One region of the Paenibacillus sp. S-38 genome, then DNA from elsewhere that is predicted to be linked to it. Evidence: riboswitches for the same ligand, from Rfam matches in the RefSeq annotation. Region 1 holds a riboswitch; each other region holds the start of a gene.
The links. A riboswitch is a leader RNA that binds a small molecule or an ion and turns the genes downstream of it on or off. The one in region 1 is predicted to bind cyclic di-GMP.
Positions count from the first base shown of each region.

Region 2: linked by a shared signal. The riboswitch ahead of sda (sporulation histidine kinase inhibitor Sda) and the one ahead of ACP26L_RS00165 (PilZ domain-containing protein) in region 1 are both predicted to bind cyclic di-GMP.
Region 3: linked by a shared signal. The riboswitch ahead of ACP26L_RS35165 (OmpL47-type beta-barrel domain-containing protein) and the one ahead of ACP26L_RS00165 (PilZ domain-containing protein) in region 1 are both predicted to bind cyclic di-GMP.
Region 4: linked by a shared signal. The riboswitch ahead of ACP26L_RS14505 (EAL domain-containing protein) and the one ahead of ACP26L_RS00165 (PilZ domain-containing protein) in region 1 are both predicted to bind cyclic di-GMP.

Region 1 covers NZ_CP187970.1:28,952-33,846, reverse strand. Annotated here, with positions in the region: gene ychF (redox-regulated ATPase YchF) at 1-962, opposite strand, end outside; gene ACP26L_RS00170 (peptidoglycan recognition protein family protein) at 1,144-1,869, opposite strand; gene ACP26L_RS00165 (PilZ domain-containing protein) at 1,993-2,703, opposite strand; cyclic di-GMP riboswitch class I at 2,817-2,904, opposite strand; gene tadA (tRNA adenosine(34) deaminase TadA) at 3,246-3,707, shown strand; gene ACP26L_RS00155 (DedA family protein) at 3,781-4,386, opposite strand; gene ACP26L_RS00150 (hypothetical protein) at 4,564-4,895, opposite strand, start outside.
Region 2 covers NZ_CP187970.1:5,204,470-5,209,364, reverse strand. Annotated here, with positions in the region: gene ACP26L_RS22900 (ABC transporter permease) at 1-917, shown strand, start outside; gene ACP26L_RS22895 (ABC transporter ATP-binding protein) at 914-2,023, shown strand; gene ACP26L_RS22890 (sensor histidine kinase) at 2,172-3,311, opposite strand; gene sda (sporulation histidine kinase inhibitor Sda) at 3,360-3,497, opposite strand; cyclic di-GMP riboswitch class I at 3,630-3,718, opposite strand; gene ACP26L_RS22880 (RCC1 domain-containing protein) at 3,920-4,895, shown strand, end outside.
Region 3 covers NZ_CP187970.1:8,031,126-8,036,020, forward strand. Annotated here, with positions in the region: gene ACP26L_RS35165 (OmpL47-type beta-barrel domain-containing protein) at 1-1,806, opposite strand, end outside; cyclic di-GMP riboswitch class I at 1,901-2,000, opposite strand; gene ACP26L_RS35170 (GlsB/YeaQ/YmgE family stress response membrane protein) at 2,595-2,852, shown strand; gene ACP26L_RS35175 (cold-shock protein) at 3,134-3,358, opposite strand; gene ACP26L_RS35180 (cold-shock protein) at 3,503-3,703, opposite strand; gene ACP26L_RS35185 (methyl-accepting chemotaxis protein) at 3,828-4,505, opposite strand; gene ACP26L_RS35190 (methyl-accepting chemotaxis protein) at 4,453-4,895, opposite strand, start outside.
Region 4 covers NZ_CP187970.1:3,149,329-3,154,223, reverse strand. Annotated here, with positions in the region: gene ACP26L_RS14505 (EAL domain-containing protein) at 1-2,456, opposite strand, end outside; cyclic di-GMP riboswitch class I at 2,617-2,724, opposite strand; gene ytfJ (GerW family sporulation protein) at 2,917-3,423, opposite strand; gene ACP26L_RS14495 (DUF2953 domain-containing protein) at 3,563-4,240, opposite strand; gene scpB (SMC-Scp complex subunit ScpB) at 4,362-4,895, opposite strand, start outside.

The DNA of each region.
Region 1 (4,895 bases):
CGGATAAATCCGCGTTCGAAGTCCGTATGGATCACGCCTGCCGCTTGAGGAGCCTTCATCCCCTTGCGGATCGTCCAGGCGCGCACTTCCTGTACGCCGGCCGTGAAGTACGTATACAGACCGAGCAGCTTATAGGCCGCTTTGATCAGACGGCCGAGGCCGGATTCCTGCAGGCCGAGCTCCTCGAGGAACATCGCCTTGTCTTCGCCTTCGAGCTCCGCAATCTCGGACTCTACTTTGGCCGAGATCGGCACGACCTCCGCATTCTCGGCGGCCGCATATTCGCGCACCTGCTGAACGTACGGGTTGCCGTCGCTGTTCGCTACTTCCGCCTCGCTGACGTTCGCCGCATAGAGGACCGGCTTCATCGTGAGCAGGTGCAGGTCGCGGATCAGCAGCTTCTCTTCATCGGTGAGGTCGAGGCTGCGGGCCGGCTTGTCGTTGTAGAGCGCTTCTTTGACTTTCTCGAGCGTCTCGACTTCCTGGGCCACCTTCTTGTCGCCGCCCTTCAGGTTCTTGCGGGAGCGCTCGATCTTCCGGTCAACGGAGTCTACGTCGGCGAGGATGAGCTCGAGATTGATCGTCTCGATGTCGCTGATCGGATCAACCTTGCCGGAGACGTGCGTGATGTTCTCGTCCTGGAAGCAGCGGACGACATGCACGATCGCGTCGACTTCGCGGATATGCGAGAGGAACTTGTTGCCAAGGCCTTCGCCCTTGCTCGCCCCCTTGACGATACCGGCAATATCGATGAATTCAAATGCAGTCGGCACGATGCGGTTCGGCGTCACGATCTTCGCAAGGCCTTCGAGACGCTCGTCCGGCACTTCCACTACGCCGACGTTCGGATCTATAGTACAAAACGGGTAGTTCGCTGATTCTGCCCCAGCTTGTGTTATCGCATTAAACAACGTGGACTTCCCTACGTTCGGCAGCCCGACGATTCCTGCTTTCAAAGCCATATCAAGGACAACTCCTATCCGGTATTCCGCTTAGATTCTGACATTCTATTATAGCTTATTATTAGCCAGTTTGTCACGCAGTTACACTTTTTGGAACCGGGCTTATGTAAAAAAGCCGGCCCCCGCCGCGCACGGAGTCCAGCCTGCTGCGGGCATTCGCCTGTCAGGAGCGCCCTTCATCTTATTGTTCCGGCTGCCCCGAGACCCGGCGCAGCTCGTTGGCCAGCCGGTTCGCCTCGGTCCGGCTCTCCTCATCCTGCGAGGCGTAGTAGATCGCCGACAGGAAGCCGATCAGCTTGTTCGCGTCCTCCGGCGCGATCAGCACCTCGGGCTTCGGGGGCGTAACGATCGTGCAGGCCTTGAGCTCGTCGGCCACATCCTGTACGAAGTTCGCGAACGATTTGCCGAGCTGCCGCAGAGGCGTCTGCGGGTCGCTGCGCCGTGCCGGGTCCAGGATGTAGTGCCCGGTGATGTCCGTCAGCGGATTCAGACCATACCGGTTACAGGCATAAGCGAAAACCCATACGTACCTTTTGTACGATTCCGACAGATTGATGCTTCCGCCGTAGCACAACTCCACCGCACCGGCCGTATCGTTGGCATCGGTGCCATACCGCGCATTATCGGTCGTCACGTTATAGAGCACGTGATACGCCTTTTCCGCCGTGCCTGTCAGCAGGGGTATGCATTCGATAATCTGCTTGTCATCGACGAACAAATGGGCGGAGGACGCCATATCATTGCGTGTCCTTTCGTAATACGCCACGTTCGCCGCCGCGGTTGAGCTCGGATTTCCCGTATCATGGGCCACCATGAAGCGGCAGCCGGATAAGGGAAGCTTAGGCCTTCTCTGGCTGGGTCCCGTCAAGTAGCGTGGAATGATCTCGTACTTCATCAAAAAAGCCACGATCCTCACCACCTCTTCTTCTATCATACAGCATATGCTGCAAAGAGGTGGACGGTACGCGGCGCATACGTCTGGCTGTCCTGGTTATAGGTGATTCGGCTGTCTTCTCTGCCCGGCTTAGGCCTATTTAAAGACCCGCTTTGCCGTCTCTTCCCGCTTCGTGCGAAAATGCGTTTCGACCTGCTTTTTCAGAACATAAGCACGAAGCGAGTTTGCTTTATCCTTGGCCAGATCGATGAACTGGGCTCCAAAATAAAACTCTCCGTTCTCGGTTCTCTCGGTACGAGCGATTTCCGCGCGGCACGCCATTTCGACGCCGAGATCCAAATGCAGGTGCACTACAGCTCCCCTGCCGATACGAAGATCTTCGCGGATGGTAAACCCAATCCCGCTTACACTGACATTGTGCACACTGAGATCGATCTTGTCTTCAAGCAGCCGGTCGCTGCCGTCCGCCATCTGTACCGAAAGCACACGTCCGTCTTCCTTCACAGTAATCCGGGGGTTCTCCCGCTTCTCGGCAAACAAATTCCGGTTCTGCGGCGGGTTGATAATGATCAGAGCACCGTGGTCTTTAGCTACTACTGTCGATTCAAAGATATAAATACCGCCCGGGGAATAGACGGTCAGCTTGACGGTGTCTCCGAGTTCGAACACTTTATACTCCGACATTTCGATCTCCAGAATATCGCCTTCCGCATAGGTCAGAATACCGGTAGAAACGAAGCTTGCCTTCTCTACGACCGTCCGGCTGTGAAGCAGGATGCCGCTGGGGCTGTGGTACGTCTCGTCTGTAAGGCTGTAAGATGATCTTGCTGCAGCCATCTTCATCATGGGGTTGCCACCTCTCGCATGGTTATGTGTTTTCTGGGATGTAGGGGATCGGCCAAGCCAAAAAGGCCGACTCCATTCGCAAAGAGGGATCCGCCGGGGGGTTCGTGAGTCCATTCGGCGGCCAGGCTGTCATAGTCCCTGCAGGACCGTAGACCCTAAGCTTTGCGTCCCTGCCTTTCGACAGGTTTGCCGTGAAGCGAATGATTCTTATGAAATTCCTAGTCACTTAGCATCAGTTTTTAGGCACATATACCTATCATTACTCTTCATTATAGGTATGAGAACCCGATTCTTCAAGTGTTTTTTTGATCCTATCCGCCGCCATTTATTCACATGTGTATAAACGATATTAGTTATTCACACTGTTAAGGGTCTGTGGACAAGTTGGGCAATAGGGATAGAACTTGCTCTATCATGCACTTTTTTCTACAATGGACTGGGAAACGGATCGGATTATCCACAATTTTATCCACAGCGTGTTGACAAAGAATAACTTCTGCCGTCACCCTGTCCACATCAGCAGAAATGAGAGGTTTGCAGCTATGGAGGAAGAACACGTACGCTTCATGCGTGCCGCGATCGAAGAAGCACGCAAAGCCGAAGCGATACGGGAGGTGCCGATCGGGGCGGTTATCGTCCGGGAAGGCGAGATTATCGGGCGCGGCTATAACCGGCGGGAGACGGATAAGGACCCCTTGGCCCATGCGGAGCTCATCGCCATCCGCGAGGCAAGCGAGCATCTGGATGCCTGGCGGCTGCTGAACTGCCGTCTTTATGTTACCCTCGAGCCCTGTCCCATGTGTGCGGGGGCGATCGTCCAGTCGCGGATCGTTCAGGTGGTCTACGGTACGCAGGATCCCAAGGCGGGATGTGCCGGCACACTAATGAACCTGCTGCAGGAGGAACGGTTCAATCACCGGGTTGACGTTGTCAGCGGGATTCTTCAAGAAGAATGCGGCTCGATGCTGACCGATTTCTTCCGCAGGCTGCGGGCAAAGAAGTAGCCGGGCTGTCAGTTAAGAAGCAAGCATAAGGTGACGTGGGGAAGGACAAGGCGCTTGTCCTTCCCTTTGTGCTCTATCTGGCCTTCTGGCGCAGAGGCCGAAGCCAGAGCATAGCCAGCCCTCCGGCCACCAGCAGCGCAAGCACGTACCATCCATACTTGGTGACCGTGCGGGAGATCACGTCGATCGAATCCCCGAAGTAATATCCGAGCATGAAGTAACCCAGCGTCCACAAGAATCCCGTAGAGTAAGAGTAAAGTGCATACGTCCGGTAGGGCATGCCGTTGATGCCGACCAGGTAGGGAACCAGATGCCGGACCACCGGGAGAAAATAGCTGAATACCAGCGTACCCGATCCGTAACGCCCCAGCATAGCATACGATCTTTCGATATAGGGCTCCATGCTCTTCTTCTGCCGAAGACGCTCCAGAACCGGATGCCCCATGACCCGGCCCAGCACATAACCGAGAGTTAGTCCCGAGACGACGCCCACATAGGTAATCACGAAAGCGGGCAGCGGCTTCAGTAGATGCAGCGCGCCCACCATGCCTCCGGTCATCACCACCACCTCATCCGGAATGGGCATCCCTACGATGCCGAGCCACAGGGCGAAGAACAGCGCGAGGTATCCGAACTGGTGGATGTAAGACAGCAGCGTATCAATCGTCACGTTTCTCATCTCCTTATCAAGGGCAGAGGGAAGCTCCCGGCCCGGTACTCTATCCAGATTTCCCGGAGAACCCTTCCTCTAAACGCCGAAGAACCGTTCCCTGTGGGGAACGGCTTTTACTAGAGTCTCAATGTTATGTGAGCCACGGCCTGTGCATACCTAATCCTACTCCATTGTTCTATCCCGTCATATGCGCCTGCCCTGATTGGGATTACGGCTGCCGAACAGGAGCCGGATGCCTCCGCCGATGAGCAGGACCGAAATGACGAACGTCTGGAAATACCGTTCGAACCAGTAGATGATTCTCCTCTGTATCTCAGAAGTGACCCACAGATCGAGCAGCTGCAGCAGCACTTGATCGAACAAATAATAAACACCGAGGCCGAGAAGACCGAAGCCAACCCAGCGCTGATAGTGCAGCAGCCACTCGACGACCGGGATATCCCGGAGCTCTTCCCTCTCCCATCTGGAGATATGCTGCAGGGCATCGAAGAAGCTGAAGAACCACAGCAGGGGGA
Region 2 (4,895 bases), 3.0 Mb from region 1:
TCATCGCCGCGGGCGGCGCTCTGCTGCAGCGGCTCTCGGTCCGCCGCAGCGGGGTGCAGGAGACGCGCGCGCCGGAGACGGCCGCCCGCCTGCACCTTGGGCGGTGGCGTCCGGCAGCTGAAGCGGCCTTCGCCGGCGGGCTGCTCCTCGTGACGGTGCTGCCGCTGCTATCGATGACCGCCACGTCGCTGAAGCGGGCCTACGGGCTTCCCTTCGGGCCGGCCAACGCCACGCTTGCGAATTACCGCTACATCCTTCTGGAGAACCCGAAGGTGTGGCGGGCGATCGGCAACTCGCTGCTGCTCTCGGGGACCGCGGCGGCGGTCATCCTGGTCCTTGGGACAGCGCTCGCCTATCTGTTCGTCCGCCGGCCCTCGGGGTGGACGAGGGCGGCGGAGCTGGGACTCGCGCTGCCCTACACGCTGCCGGGGATCGTCTTCGGACTGGCGATGATCCTGACCTGGATGGAGCCCCTGCCGGGATGGAACCCGGGGATCTACGGCTCCGGGGCGATCCTGCTCATCGCCTATATCTGCCGGTTTCTCGTGCTTCAGCTGCGGGCAGCTCTGGCGGCCTTCGCCCAGGTGGAGCCCGCTATGGAAGAAGCCGCCCGGGCGGGCGGCTCGGCACGGACCGCGGTCTGGCGCACCGTCCTGCTGCCGCTGCTGCTGCCGGGGCTGGCAGGGGGCGCGCTGCTCGTCTTCTTCACCGCGCTGACGGAGCTGACGGTCTCCGCGCTGCTCTGGTCGCCGGGGGCCGAGACGATCGGCATCGTGATTTTCGGCTTCGAGCAGGGCGGCGACACGGTCTATTCGACGGCACTGTCATCGCTCCTTGTAGTCCTGCTCGCCGCAGGCTGTGGGGTGCTGGCCGGCGTACGGTACATCGCAGGAAAGCGAGGCATCAGGAAACCATGAGCAAAGCAAATATGCTGACTGCAAGCAGGGCAGAGGCAGGGGGCGATGCCCCGGAGGCTCCTCTGATCGAGCTGCGGGGCGTCTCCAAGAGGTTCGGCCGGGACACGGCCCTTCATCCGGTAGAGCTGCGTCTGCAGCCGGGCGAATTCACAGCGGTGCTCGGTCCCTCGGGGTGCGGCAAAACGACGCTGCTGCGCCTGCTCGCCGGCTTTGAGGCCCCGAGCTCCGGTGAGATCCGGATGAACGGGGAACTCGTCGCGGGCGGAGGTTCTCTCGTGCCTCCCGAACAGAGAGGGCTCGGCATGGTGTTCCAGCATTTCGCGCTCTGGCCGCACATGACGGTGGCCGAGCATATCCGGTTTCCCCTGCGGCACCAACGGCCTCAGGATCCGGCAGCTGCGTGCGAGAATCGGGTCCGTGAGGTCATGGAGGCGCTCGGCCTCACCGACCTGGCGCACCGGAGACCGCACCAGCTCTCCGGTGGGCAGAAGCAGCGGGTGGCATTGGGCCGCGCGATTGCGGGGCGTCCCCGGCTGCTCCTGATGGACGAGCCGCTCAGCGCGCTCGATGCCCTGCTGCGGGTGGAGATGCGCCGAGAGATCCAGGAAGCGCACCGGCTGAGCGGGGCCGCGGTAGTCTACGTCACCCACGATCAGGGGGAGGCGCTCGCCATGGCGGACCGGGTGATCGTCATGAACCAGGGGCGGATCGAGCAGGAGGGAACCCCCGAGGAGGTATACCTGCGGCCGGCCACCCCGTTCACCGCCCGGTTCGTCTCCAAGGCGAACCTCATCGCGGGAAGCTGGGAAGGGAGCGGGTTCCGCCCCCATGCGGGAGGCGGAGCGGCGGTGTGGCCCTGCGCCGATATCCCGCCGGCCTTCCGGGAGCAAGGGGTGCTGCCGGCCCGGCCGGATCAGCTGATGCTCGGCCCTGCCGCGGCTGAGGGGATCCCCGCCCGGGTGACGGCGGCACAGTTCCAGGGAAGCGAATATCATTATTACGTCGATACCGGAGACGAAGTATGGGAGATTCATTCCGCGCAGCGCTGGGCCGGCGGCTCGCAGGTCACTGTGCGCTGGGGCGGCGGGGAGCGCCTGGGATGCTGAACCCGCAGGAGCTGCGTATGGGGACGCAGCACAAAGAAACCAAGGGAGCCTGGAGGGCAGTCTTCCTTGGTTTCTTTATCATCGGCCGTCGCCGGAGCAGCCAAAAAGCCGGCTTCGCAGCGGGCTTTGCTCGGGATAGCATTCCCAATCATACGGAAGCGCTGTTCACGGAAACCGCCCCGACGCCGCTTTTGCGCAGCTGGACGGTGAAGGAGGTTTCACCCGGACGGGAGTCAAAGGAGAGTACGCCGGCATGCTGCTCGACGAGCTGCTTGCAGATGGCCAGACCCAGCCCGGTCCCCGTCGTTTTGCTCGTTACGAACGGCGAGAACAGCTTGTCCCTGACATCCGGCGGGATGCCCGGGCCGTTATCCGTCACCCGGATGTACGTGTGGTCGGGGTCCTCGTAGCCCTGGATGGAGATGATCTTCGGTGCGGAGGGCTCCATGTGCTGCACCGCATCAATGCTGTTGTTGATGAGATTGATGAGCACCTGCTGCATGCCCACCTGCTGGACGCTCAGCCGGATATTCGTACCTTTCACGCCGGAGAGCAGCTCAATGCCTTCGCTGCTGAGCCGCGGTGCGACCAGGTTGACGATGCCGAGAATGAGCTCTTCCATGCCAACCTCACGGAAAGGCTCCTGCTCCTTGTTCTTGGAGAAGTTCAGGAAGTTGTTGATATGCATCTGGATCGTATTGAATTCTTCCTGGATGATCGATACATAATTCTTCACGGCACCGGCCGATTCGGCGGGAATCTTCGAGGTAAGCAGCTTCAGGAACCCGGAGATGGTCGTCAGCGGGTTGCGGATCTCATGGGCCATGCTGGCCGCCAGCTTGCCGGCCATCTGCAGCCGCTCCTTGTGCATTTGGTTCATGGCAGAATCGAGCTGCCGTTGGGAATGCTCCCAGAAGCCCGAGGAGATCACGTACTGGATCTCATCGATCCGCGCATGAATCCGCGGCATGTCGGTGACCAGTTCGTCGCCCGATACGAGCCCTTCCGTAAAGAACTCGGCAGAGACGGCCTGGAGGAGCGCACGCCACAGATGGGAGCTCTCCAGCAGATGAGTGGGCGGTGTGCTCATCGACACGTGATAACGGGTGAGCGCCGGAATCATGGGGAAGAGCGGGTGAAGCTCCAAAGGGATATGCCAGTCGTTGACCAGGTGAAAATAGGATTCGGCCGTCCGCAGCAGCTCTGCGGAATCATACCTGCCGGGATAGCGTTCTTCCACTTCGCCGACCCACTGACTGATGATGGGATTCTTTTGCGATAACAGCAATCCTTGAAGGGTAGTAGACATCCTGCCTGCATATGCTCCTTTTGTGTATCAATCCATATGGAGTTGTCTGCGGTCGATTTCATCCCGCAGCAAGCGGACGAAGCTGGGCTCCAGGTTCAGATCGAGAGCGAGGAAATAAGCCTCCAACAGATCTTCATCCGATAATTTTTCAAGGGAATGATTCAAGCTGGTAACCTCCAAAGGACAAATTCTCACGAGATCAGAAGCTTTGTTGCCAAGTGGGTGTATTGCTGTTCTGATAGTCGCTGATCACGCATGGACTGCCCCTGCAGACAGTTCAGCCGTTTGGGTTAGACTCACGGCAGCCCGGCAGCCATGGAACAAGATTGTTCGGTAGGCCCGTGGCTTTGCGTCCTCCCCTTTAGAGGAGTTTGCCTTTGTCGGAAGTTATAATTCTATTGTAGTAATTCCTTGCTGGTTTGTATAGACTCCGGAACCACTTTCGGTAGATTTCGTTTAAAAAAACTGTGGCTTTCGCTCTAAAAAACAGGTAAAAAATAGAAAAAGGTGCAACAAATGAGCGGGAGGAGGCGTTAGAAATATATGGTAAATTAAACCATATATAGAAATAAGGAGTGTGTTTTGCGGTGAAATGTTTGAAGGCTTCCCATTCCCGTACCGGTTTGCTGGGGACATCGCTGCTGCTGTCCTCCCTTTTGCTGACGGCCGCAGCCCCGAATTCAGCCCAAGCTGCAGAAGGACCGCGGCTCTTTTTGTCCTCAGCCGCCAGGCATAATGTAGTCATCGATGCGTCAGGGTCCCTGTGGTATTGGGGAAATAGGGCACAGGTCACAGGCGGAGAGACCATCGTGCTCGATAACAAGCCCGAACGGATCACGACTCTCGCCGGAGCGAAGCAGATCTCGGCTTCCGTGAAGCGGAATCTGATCCTGAAAGAGGACGGGACCGTGTGGACCTGGTCGTGCGATTGGGTGATCGACCCGAATACGAGAGAGGGAGGGTCGAAGTTTTCCGCTCCCCAGCAGATGGCTGGGTTATCCCATATCGTGAAAGTATCTGCCGGCATGTCAATGTATGCCGCGCTGGATAAGGACGGGCGGGTATGGATGTGGATCGATCCGCCCTATGGGCAAGGAGAAGCGAGCCTCGTTCCGGATGTGTCGGATGCAGTCGATATCTCGGCAGGCGGTGACCGTCTTGTCATTGTGAAGAAGGATGGGACCGTGTGGCAGTGGATGCAGTTCAAAGGCATGAACCTGAACCCTGACAAGAAATTTACTAAGGTGGAAGGACTGGAAGGGGTCGTAAAGCTGTCACAAGGCGAAGAGGCGGCCCATCATATGGCGATAGACAAGAATGGAGACGTATGGGGCTGGGGGAATAATTTGGTCAATCAGGTTGGACCTCAGACCGAACCTGTACCCGACCGGGACAAACCGGTGATCGGGAAGCCGGTCAAAATCCAAGGACTTAGTCACGTGACCGAAGTGACCACTACTTCTTTGTCCACCCTCGCCTTGAGCGAGGACGGCTCGGTATATTACTGGGGATTGAACCCGGCCTGGGCGTGGGGATCGAAAGAGAAGATGAAGTGGGATACTC
Region 3 (4,895 bases), 180 kb from region 1:
TACCTTATAGCTGTTGGCATAAGGAGCCGCAGTCCACTTCAGCGTCAGATCATTGCCGCTCGTAATGGTTTGTGTCAGGCCTGTTGGAGCAGCCATCGTTTCGCCGTTCAAGGTGAACGTCAACCGCGTGGCCTGTGCCGATTCGCCGAAGCGGTTCGAATAGCTTGCAACCTCGAAGGTATACTCGCCCGGCGACTGATTGTAGAAGGTGACGTTCGTTGCGGATACCGTATTCTTCAGCGTCCGCTGGCCGTTTACGATCTGATACACTTTGTAAGAGTTGGCGTTAGCCGCCGCATCCCAGGAAAGGACGAAGTCGGTGGCGCTCTTGGCTGTTTGGATCAAGTTCGCCGGAGGCTGAATCACTGGTACCTCAACGGTTACTGCTGCCTCACTGCCCTCGGCGGAATCACCGAATTTAGTAGAGGTGGAGTACACCTTGTACGTATAAGTGCCGCTCGGCTGGTTAGTAAAGGTAACCGTCAGCGCGCTAACCGTGCTCTTCAGCACCGGCTGGCCGTCCACGATCTGGTATACCTTGTAGCCCGTCGCGTTGGCCGCAGAGGTCCAAGCCAGCACGATGTCATTCACATTCTGAAGCTTAGCTGTCAGTCCGCCAGGCGCGCTCATCGTCACCGAACCCACGGTGATCGAGACGGATGCCGCATCGGCGGAATCCCCGTAACGTGTGCTGGTCGAGCGAATTTCATAGGTGTAATCGCCGGCCGGTTGATTCGTATAGGTTACTGCCGTACCGGTAACCGTACCTTTAAGCACCGGCTGTCCGTCCACGATTTGGTATACCTTGTAACCCGTTGCATTAGCGGCAGCCGTCCAGGACAGGGTGATGTCGTTCACGTTCTGGATCCGGGCTGCAGCATTGGTTGGAGGAAGCAGGGTAATGCTGCTTACCGTAAAGGCTAGCTTCGCAGCTTCAGCGGACTCACCGAAGCGGTCGCTGTAAGAACGAATTTCGTAAGTATAGTCTCCCGCCGGCAGTGCGGTAAAAGCGGCACTTGTCGTCGTGACCGTCTTCTGCAGTACAGGCTGTCCATCGATAATCTGGTACACTTTATAAGAACCCGCATAAGTCACTGCATTCCACCGAAGGGTCACATCGCTGCCGTTCGACAGCGTGTAGGATGGACCGGTCGGTGCCGCCATGACTGGAGTAACCACCGTAACCTGCAGCGGAGTGCCGCGCTGGGATTCGCCATACAGCGAGTTCACAGCGGATACGGCGTAAGTGTATGTGCCGGCTTGATTGTTCGCAATAGAGAACGTCCGGTTAGCCGTGCTTGTCAGCAGCGAGGCACTGCCATCGGCTGCCATGCTGTAAACGTTATAAGTCTGGGCATTCGCAGATGAGCCCCAGCTCAGTACAATATCATTGCCGTTCTGGATGGTGTACGTCAGTGTTGCCGGTGCAGCCATCTCAGGATAAACCACTTCCACGTTGATCGGTGCACTTGGGCCCGACTCGCCTTCAGCGCTCAGCGTCGATACGACATAAGTATACGAGCCTTCAGCCAGGTTGCTTGCCGTGTAGGAAGTTGTTGTCGACTTGGCGAGGGGCTTCAACTGACCCTCTCCAATCTCATAAATCTGATAGCCTGTCGCCCCGTAGACCGAACTCCACGAGAGCTTTACATCATCAGGTGTCACAAACTGCGATGCCAGATTGCTCGGCGGCAGGATAGACGAGTTGATTTCCGCAGCAAAAGCGCTTACTCCGGGAAGAACCAGCTGAAGAAGAAGCAGCAGGGAAACAAAGAAAGAAAATTGCGAGCGATACGGTTTGCCCATGAATGTAGTCCTACCTTTCTTGGTGTGTGAGGGGCATTGGTCCAATAAAAAAAGAACCCCGGACAAGGTTCATAGGCATAAAGCTATGATTCCTTGTGGCAACCGGCTGCCTTCCTTTAAGAGAAATATCTCTTACCGGTTCAGGCCCTGTGGCTTTGCGTCACGCAGTTTCCTGCGTTTTGCCCTTTTCACTAGAATATGATGAGTACGTTTCTATCATATTCGATTTAGGGCAAACTGTCTATAGATAAGTACGATTTAAGTAGGTATAAATACCTTGTAAAAATAGGTTTTTGTCGAATTTAATCGAAAAAGACATTCGACTTTTCCAAGGGAAGCTGCTGATGCTCCCCTTCGTAGTTCCTCCGCAGCAGGAGCCGTCGTCATGATCCTACGGGCTGTACGCAAGCTGAAGATCCGTGGGTGCTGCAGGCGCAGGAGCAAAACCGCCGCCCCATCAAAAGATTCTGCTGCGACTGCGGCCGTCAACGAATAAAGCCGGCGATCTTCCCGCGGCACTTCAGAAAGCCTGCCGTATGACGCCGATGTGTCGTACTAGGTAAATCGAGACGGTGCCGAATCCCATACGGATGCCTTTGCGCTAGTAAATGTCAGATGGAATGTGTAACGACTGATGCCTCCTTTTCCGACTCCTTATGGAGTTATCGTTTCTACAAGCCCTCGTATCGACCGGGGCTGCTTCTTTTATCGGCGTGATTCTACCGCGAGTTGATAGGTTAATAGTAAGCATCCAACGATTCAAACAAAATAAAAAGGAGGTAGTTCAAATGGGTTTCTTATGGTCCTTGATTATCGGCGGTATCATCGGTTGGCTGGCTGGCATGATTATGGGGAAGGATCTCCCCGGCGGCATTATCGGTAACATCATCGCAGGTTTTGTAGGTGCATGGCTCGGTGGTCTTCTCCTGGGTGACTGGGGTCCGGAAGTCGGCGGCTTCTATATCGTCCCTGCGTTGATCGGTTCGATCGCGCTGGTCTTTATCGTAAGCCTGATCCTGCGCTCCATCGGACGCAATAGGGTTTAACGAATAAGAACCTGCCGCTGATTCCTACGTGGAAGCTTCCGCTTTCACTCCCAACCCATATCACAGCAAAGAGCGCCGAAGACGGATACTTCGGCGCTCTTTGCTGTTCGGTATCTACCAAGGTGCATCGGACTTAGGGCGAAAGACGCCCGCTTCCTCCTCTCGCCGCGTACCGCCTCCTTGTCCGTCCGTTTCACGCAAAAAAGCGGTACGGCTCCCTCACCAACCGGTGAAGAGCCGTACCGCCATATAGGGTTATACTGTAGGAGCAGACGGGTACATCAGGACATCGTAGCGCTTTTCTTCTTCGTTTCACGCTGGGGGACGACAAGCTGCGGAACCATCTTCATGCTTCGAACCATGGGGACATTGCACAGCGGGCAAGCCGGTACATGCTCCATCGCATAGTGATCCCGCATCCAGCTTCGGCAGCCTTCCTGCTCGCAGGACCAAACCGCCGTGTTCTCCAGCGGCGCTGCGGGAGCAGGTTTTCTTCGAAAATACATGATTCTCCTCCTTATGACTTCCCTTGGGAAAGGGGTGCCCCGGCCCGTTCTTCCGTAAAGAACAGGCAGGCACCCCTTTCATTTGACCATAAAAAACTGCCCCTAACACCGGTTAAGGGCAGTTTTTCTTTTGCATTGTGGGTATTACAGCTTTACAACGTTCTCAGCTTGTGGACCACGGTTGCCTTGAACTACGTTGAACTCAACGCGCTGACCTTCGTCGAGGGTTTTGAAGCCTTCGCCTTGGATTGCGGAGAAGTGTACGAATACGTCGCTGCCGCCTTCAACTTCGATGAAGCCGAAACCTTTTTCTGCGTTGAACCATTTCACTGTACCTGTTTGCATGTGAGAAAACCTCCAAAATTTGATTTGTAACATGTTCTTTTTACTTCGGTTGAAATAAAAAATTCACACATTACAAAAGGTTCCATCTTACAAATGATAACCCTTTACAATATGTGAATTCAGGTTACAAATATATGATATGTTTACATCTTACCACAGCGCCAAAGGGATTGCAAGACGATTGCCCAGAAAAAAGAAAATAAGTTATACAATAGAGAGGAGACCGCCGGATGCCTTCCAGCGGCTCCTTTTCCTGCACCCCATCACGCTTTGAACCGGCCGACCAGCATCTGAAGCTCCCGGGCCATATGTGCCAAGTGCTGCGAAGAAGCGGACATCTCCCCTCCATGGTCGCAAGCTGTTCCTCCGTAGCCGCGGAAACCTGCTGAGTGCCCGACGAGGCCTCCTCGGCAATCCGGAGGATCCCCCGGATCGTCTCCGTCATCCGCTGTGTGCCGGCCGTCATCCCGCGGCCCCCTGCCGTTACCGCAGCGATCCGCTCCGCCAGGGCGGAAACGGAGCTCTCGATCTCCCTGAACGAGGTGCCCGCTTCCTGCATGCTGCCCATGCCCTCCTGCACCTGAGCGGCGGTCCGGCGGGTGGACTGAACCGCCGCCTGGGTCTGCTCCTGGATCCCCGTGACAAGCAGGTGCACCTCCTGTGCCGCACCGATCGACTGATCCGCCAGCTTGCGTACCTCACTGGCCACAACGGCGAAGCCCTTCCCATGCTCGCCGGCTCTCGCAGCCTCAATGGAAGCGTTGGGTGCAAGCAGGTTGGTCTGGCCCGCCATGTCCGTCATCAGGCCGACAATGCCGCTGAATCCGCTCGGACTGTCCGCCAAGCGTGTGCATAACCTCGGCCAGTCCGTCCACCGTCCGATGGATGTCCTCCATCCGGGTGGCGGCATTCTGCACGCTGCGGCTGCCTTCCCGCGCCGCTCCTGCAGCCTGGGTGGCGGTTTCCGCCGCATCCTCAGCATCGCCGGCCACCTTCAGCGAGCTCTCCGCCATCCCACTGGCGATGTCCAGCCCCTCGGCAACCTGGCTTGTCTGATGAGCCGCCCCCTCCGCCACTTCGTGCGAGGCGGCGGTGATCGTTTCGCTGGCCCGGCCGGTCTGCTCGGCGCTCGCGGTCAGCTGCTCCGAAGACGCAGCCACCTGCTCCGAGGTCACATGCACCTGGCGGATCA
Region 4 (4,895 bases), 3.1 Mb from region 1:
GAATCCATCTGCTTGAACCGCTCATACGCCAGAATCCGTTCGAACTCTTCGGCCGCCATCGGCTGTCCGTACCAGTAGCCCTGCGCACCGTCGCAGGCAAGCTCACGCAGCTTCTCCAGCTGCTCATGCCTCTCTACGCCTTCGGCTATGACCTGCATTCGGCGGCCATGCGCCAGCGAGATCAGCGCCTCCAGCATCGCCTGCCGGGCGGGACACTCTCCTAAACCGGCGATCAGCCTCCCGTCCAGCTTCAATTCATCTACAGGCACCTGCTGCAGAAACCGGAGCGATGCGGCTCCCGCCCCGAAGTCGTCCAAAGAGAGCCGGATGCCAAGGGCTTTGAGCGCGTTCAACCGGTCGCACAGCCGCCTGTCCCTGCCGCGGCCGAGCTCCTCCGTGACCTCCAGCTGCAGCCATTCCGGCTCCATGCCGGTCTCTTCCAGCGCCCCTCGCACGCCTTCCACGAAATCTTCCTCCGCCAGCTCGCGGGCCGAAATATTCACGGATATCCGCACGGCCGGATGCCCTTTCATCATCCAGCCCGCATGCTGCCGGCAGGCTTCCCGGAGCACCCACCGTCCGATGCCGGTGATCAGCCCCGACGCCTCGGCCTCCCCAATGAACTTTCGTGCGGGAAGCGTCTCGCCGTCCCGCTCCCACCGAAGCAGCGCCTCAACGGCCAGAAGGCCGCCCGTTTGCAGGGACATGACAGGCGAGTAATGCAGGAGGAACTCCTCCTGCTGAATCCCAGCTTTCAGCCGGGATTCCAGCTTCGACTGCTCGGATAAGGATTCCGCCATCTCGGGGGTGTAGAACTGAAAATTATTTTTCCCGTTCTGCTTGGCGTGGTACATCGCCGCATCCGCATGCTTCACCAGCATATGCGCACTCCCTCCGGCGGACGGATAGAGCGCTATGCCGATGCTCGGGGTCACCGACATCACCCGTCCGGCGTAAGTAAAGGGTTCGGCCAGCGCCTCAATCATCCTTACGGCGATTCGTGAGGCGGTCCCCGGAGTGATCCCGGTAAGCATAACGATGAACTCGTCGCCTCCCTGGCGGGAAACCAGGTCTTCTTCACGCACACAGTGCAGCAGCCGCTCCCCCACTTCCTGAAGCAGCATATCCCCGCAGTCATGCCCGAATGTATCGTTAATCGTCTTAAACCCGTCCAGATCCAGAAACATGACGCCCAGATGGCCAGGCCCGACTTCGGCCCTTGCGATGGCGGAGGACAGCTTTTCCTGCAGATAGGAACGGTTGAACAACCCCGTCAGCGGATCCCGGAGCGCCAACTGCCGGATGTGTTCCTCCGCCTTCTGCCGTTCGGTAATATCCCTGACGAACACGGTGAACACAGGCTTTCCATACTCCTTCGCCCGCGTCATGCTGATTTCGAGAGGAAAGGAAGTTCCGTCGGCGTGCCAGCCCGTCGTCTCGATGCGGCTGTCCAGCAGAGTGCGGATTTGGTGTTCGACGGAGATAAGGGAGCTTGACCCTCGTTCCCCGTCCGGCGCATCCGATGCGGGCGGCTCCGGCCTGCCTCTACCCGCGGGAAGCTCAAGAAGATCCGTGAGCACCAGCGTCCTGAGCTCCTCCCGTGCATATCCGAACATCCGGCCCATGGCCGGGTTGCATTCCATAATGCTCCCCTGATGATCCACCATCAGGATGCCATCCAGCGCGGATTCCAGTACAGCCAGCTTGACGGCCTCTCCTTCACGGTAGCGTCTGTCGAGAAAGTAGCCCCGGATCACAACAATGCTGAGCAGAAAAATAATGCAGTTTCCGAGAATAATCCCGAGCATATCATCCTGAAGCTTGGGGGAGCGGAGCCTCTCGTGCAGGTGCCCCGCACGGCCGAACGTCATGGCTGCCATACTGAGATAATGGAGTCCGGCAATCGCTCCTCCCATCATCGCCGCTCCGAGCATACGCCGGAGATAAGATGTCCTCGCGCTTCCCGCGGCTTGGGTACGAAACGACACAAACACAGCACCGGTCGTCCCAGCCAGCCCAATGGCAGCCCCAAGCAGCAGCAGTAATCCGTAATCATGAGCACCGCTCATCCCCATAGCGGCAATTCCTATGAAGTGCATCCCTGTCACGCCTATGAACAAGAGAAGGGCGCCGGCCCCGAGATTCCGGATTCCCGGAACGGGGCGAGTGGCATAGGACAAACCGCCCCAGGAAGCCGCAACGGCAAAGCTGGCAGAGAGGAGCATCAACCGGATGTCATAGCCGACAGCCGCGGTCTGTTCATTGGCCAGGATAGCCACAAAATGCATGGCCCAGATGCCGGTGCCGAGGATCACCCCCGCGGCCCCGAGGGATAGAATGCGGATCCGCCCCGCAGCGCCCCCGAGCCTGCGGGCCAGATCGAACGCCGAATAGGCGGACATGAAGGCGATAAGAAACGATAGGAGAACGAGATAGACATTGTAAGTTCCAGACATGATGAGCCCTCCAAACGGGGTAGGATGAGGCGGCAGATAAAGATCAATGGAAGAGAGTCCTTGCGTGGATCCGAACCAAATCAAAAAAGCCACCCTTCGGTAAGAGCAGCCGTCGATCTTGAACCTATCACCGGAAAGCACCGGAAAGAACGGTTTTACTTTCGGTAACCCAGCGGTCATTGCCCGGTGTTCCAGATTTGGAATCCTGACGGGCTTTAGATCTGTGGCTTTGCGTCCCCACCTTTCAATGGGTTTGCCTTTATCGTGATATGTAAGTGAGTAGTTCTTTATAACCTATAGTAGCATGACAAAAGCGGATTAGTCTATCGCTTTTATCCTAGTTTTTGAAGAATTTTATAGATCTTTCGAATCATATGGAAAGTTTTATGACAAATTAAAAAAGAAAGCTGCCCTCCTAAGGAGAGCAGCTGCCGAGTACCTGTTCCATCATAAAATTGGGCTACACGATAAAGTTCTGATTCTCGATATTATTGGTGACGGTCGTCGATCCGGCCTGGGAAGAAGCGCCCTGCTCGGAGCCCTGCGATTTGTTTCCGCCGCTCTTCATCATGGACTGAATGCGGTCTACGACTTGCGGAGCCGAATCGATCAGCCGCTCCAGCAGATGCGTCTGGTTATCGAGCGGAACAATCTTCACGCCCTGTTTGCCCACTACGAGAAAAGCAATCGGCGTAATGGAGACACCGCCGCCGCTGCCGCCCCCGAAGGGAAGCGCCACCTGGGCATTGTGGGATTCATGACGGGAGAGACTCGGTACGGCCGGATCCTCGGTTGTAACGAATTCGCTGCCTCCGGCTGCAAACCCGAAGCCTACCTTACTGATCGGCATAATCACGCTGCCGTCCGGCGTCTCAACGGGATCACCGACAATCGTATTCACGTCGACCATTTCTTTGATGTTTTCCATGGCCGTTTTCATAAGACCTTGAATCGGATGTTCTGTCATCGCTGTTCCCTCCTGATCAGAAGTAGTGTAGACTGACTAGCCATTCGTTAGGCTTCCCTTGATGCAGCGCACGTATTCGGCTTAATACGGGCTTTGGACTTCGCTGCCATCACCGGTTGACTCATGGGTACACCTGCAGTTATGACGGCAGAAGCACGTTCCGCCAAGCCTTGAGCCCACCCTTGACTTTCAGGATCCGCAGGAGAAGCTGAAAGCCCGCCAGCATGACATAAACCATCCGCACCCGAAAGGTGCATGTCCCTTCCACCGCAATCAAGGTTTGATTGAAGGCGGGTATAACCGCCAGCCGCGGCTGACCGTCAAGGGGAATGTAGCGGAACAGCAGCCCAAGGATAGAGGTTTTGATCCCCCAGAACGCTCCTGCCAGAAACGCGGTTTCGGCGGCATCGCCAATGCCGACTGTGGTTCTCCAATCCATCTGGGTGCACCTGACACGGGCGAGCATCTGACGCAGCCAGTCATTGAATTGAAAGCAGTTCTGAAGCAGGATTCTGATGTTCTCGTACGCCCTTCTCATCATCTCGGGACCGATGTTTCCCATCGCTTCGCCAAGAAGGCTGCCCGCATTGGCATTGACCTGCTTGGCTTGAATCTCGAAGCCTTTCTTCAGGCTCTGAAAGCGGACGATCGGAATGACGAATTTGAGATTCACCAGGCCGAACAGCGCCTTGGCATGAATGGTAATCTCATCATCTTTACCTATATGGCTGAACAGGATCCGCAGGTTCACCTGACTCAGCACCAAAGCCGCGAGTACAATGGCCGCCAGGCCGGCGGCAGCCCAAACCCATATCATTGGAATGGTTTCCTCCTCTGCCGCAGTTGGTACGAATACGGCAAAAAACTCCCGGTTCCAGAAGCGGTCCGCTTCTTTTCCACAGGAGTTAGTGTGACCCTAATCTGTCAAAGCCATGCGCCTAGCCCGATCCCTGGCCAAGCGTCAGTTCATCGAATGTAATCTGCTGACCCTCAAGCTTCTCAAAGAGAAGACGCGTCTCTTCCTCAAGATTCTCATCATCTTCGAAGAGCGTCGTCTCGGGCAGATCGGCTATCGAACCGAGGGCAAAATAATCGAGGAAGGCCTTCGTCGTTCCATACAGGATGGGCCGTCCTGGGGCATCCGCCCTGTCGACCTCCTGGATGAGGTCCTTTGAAACCAGCGTCTGAAGAGCCCGCTCGGCTTTGACGCCGCGTATCTCCTCGATCTCCACCCGGGTAATCGGCTGTTTGTAAGCGACAATCGCCAGCGTTTCCAGGGCAGCTTGCGAGAGGGAAGAACGGGATGGCGAATGGGCCAGCCGCTCGAAGTAGGGGGCATGCTCAGGGACCGTCGTGAGCTGGAACGTTCCGGCGAGCTCCACGATCTGAATTCCCCGCTTCGTCCGCTTCAAGTCTTTCTGCAGGTCCTTCACCAGCTCCCTGACAAAAGCGGCATCATGTTCCAGTACCTC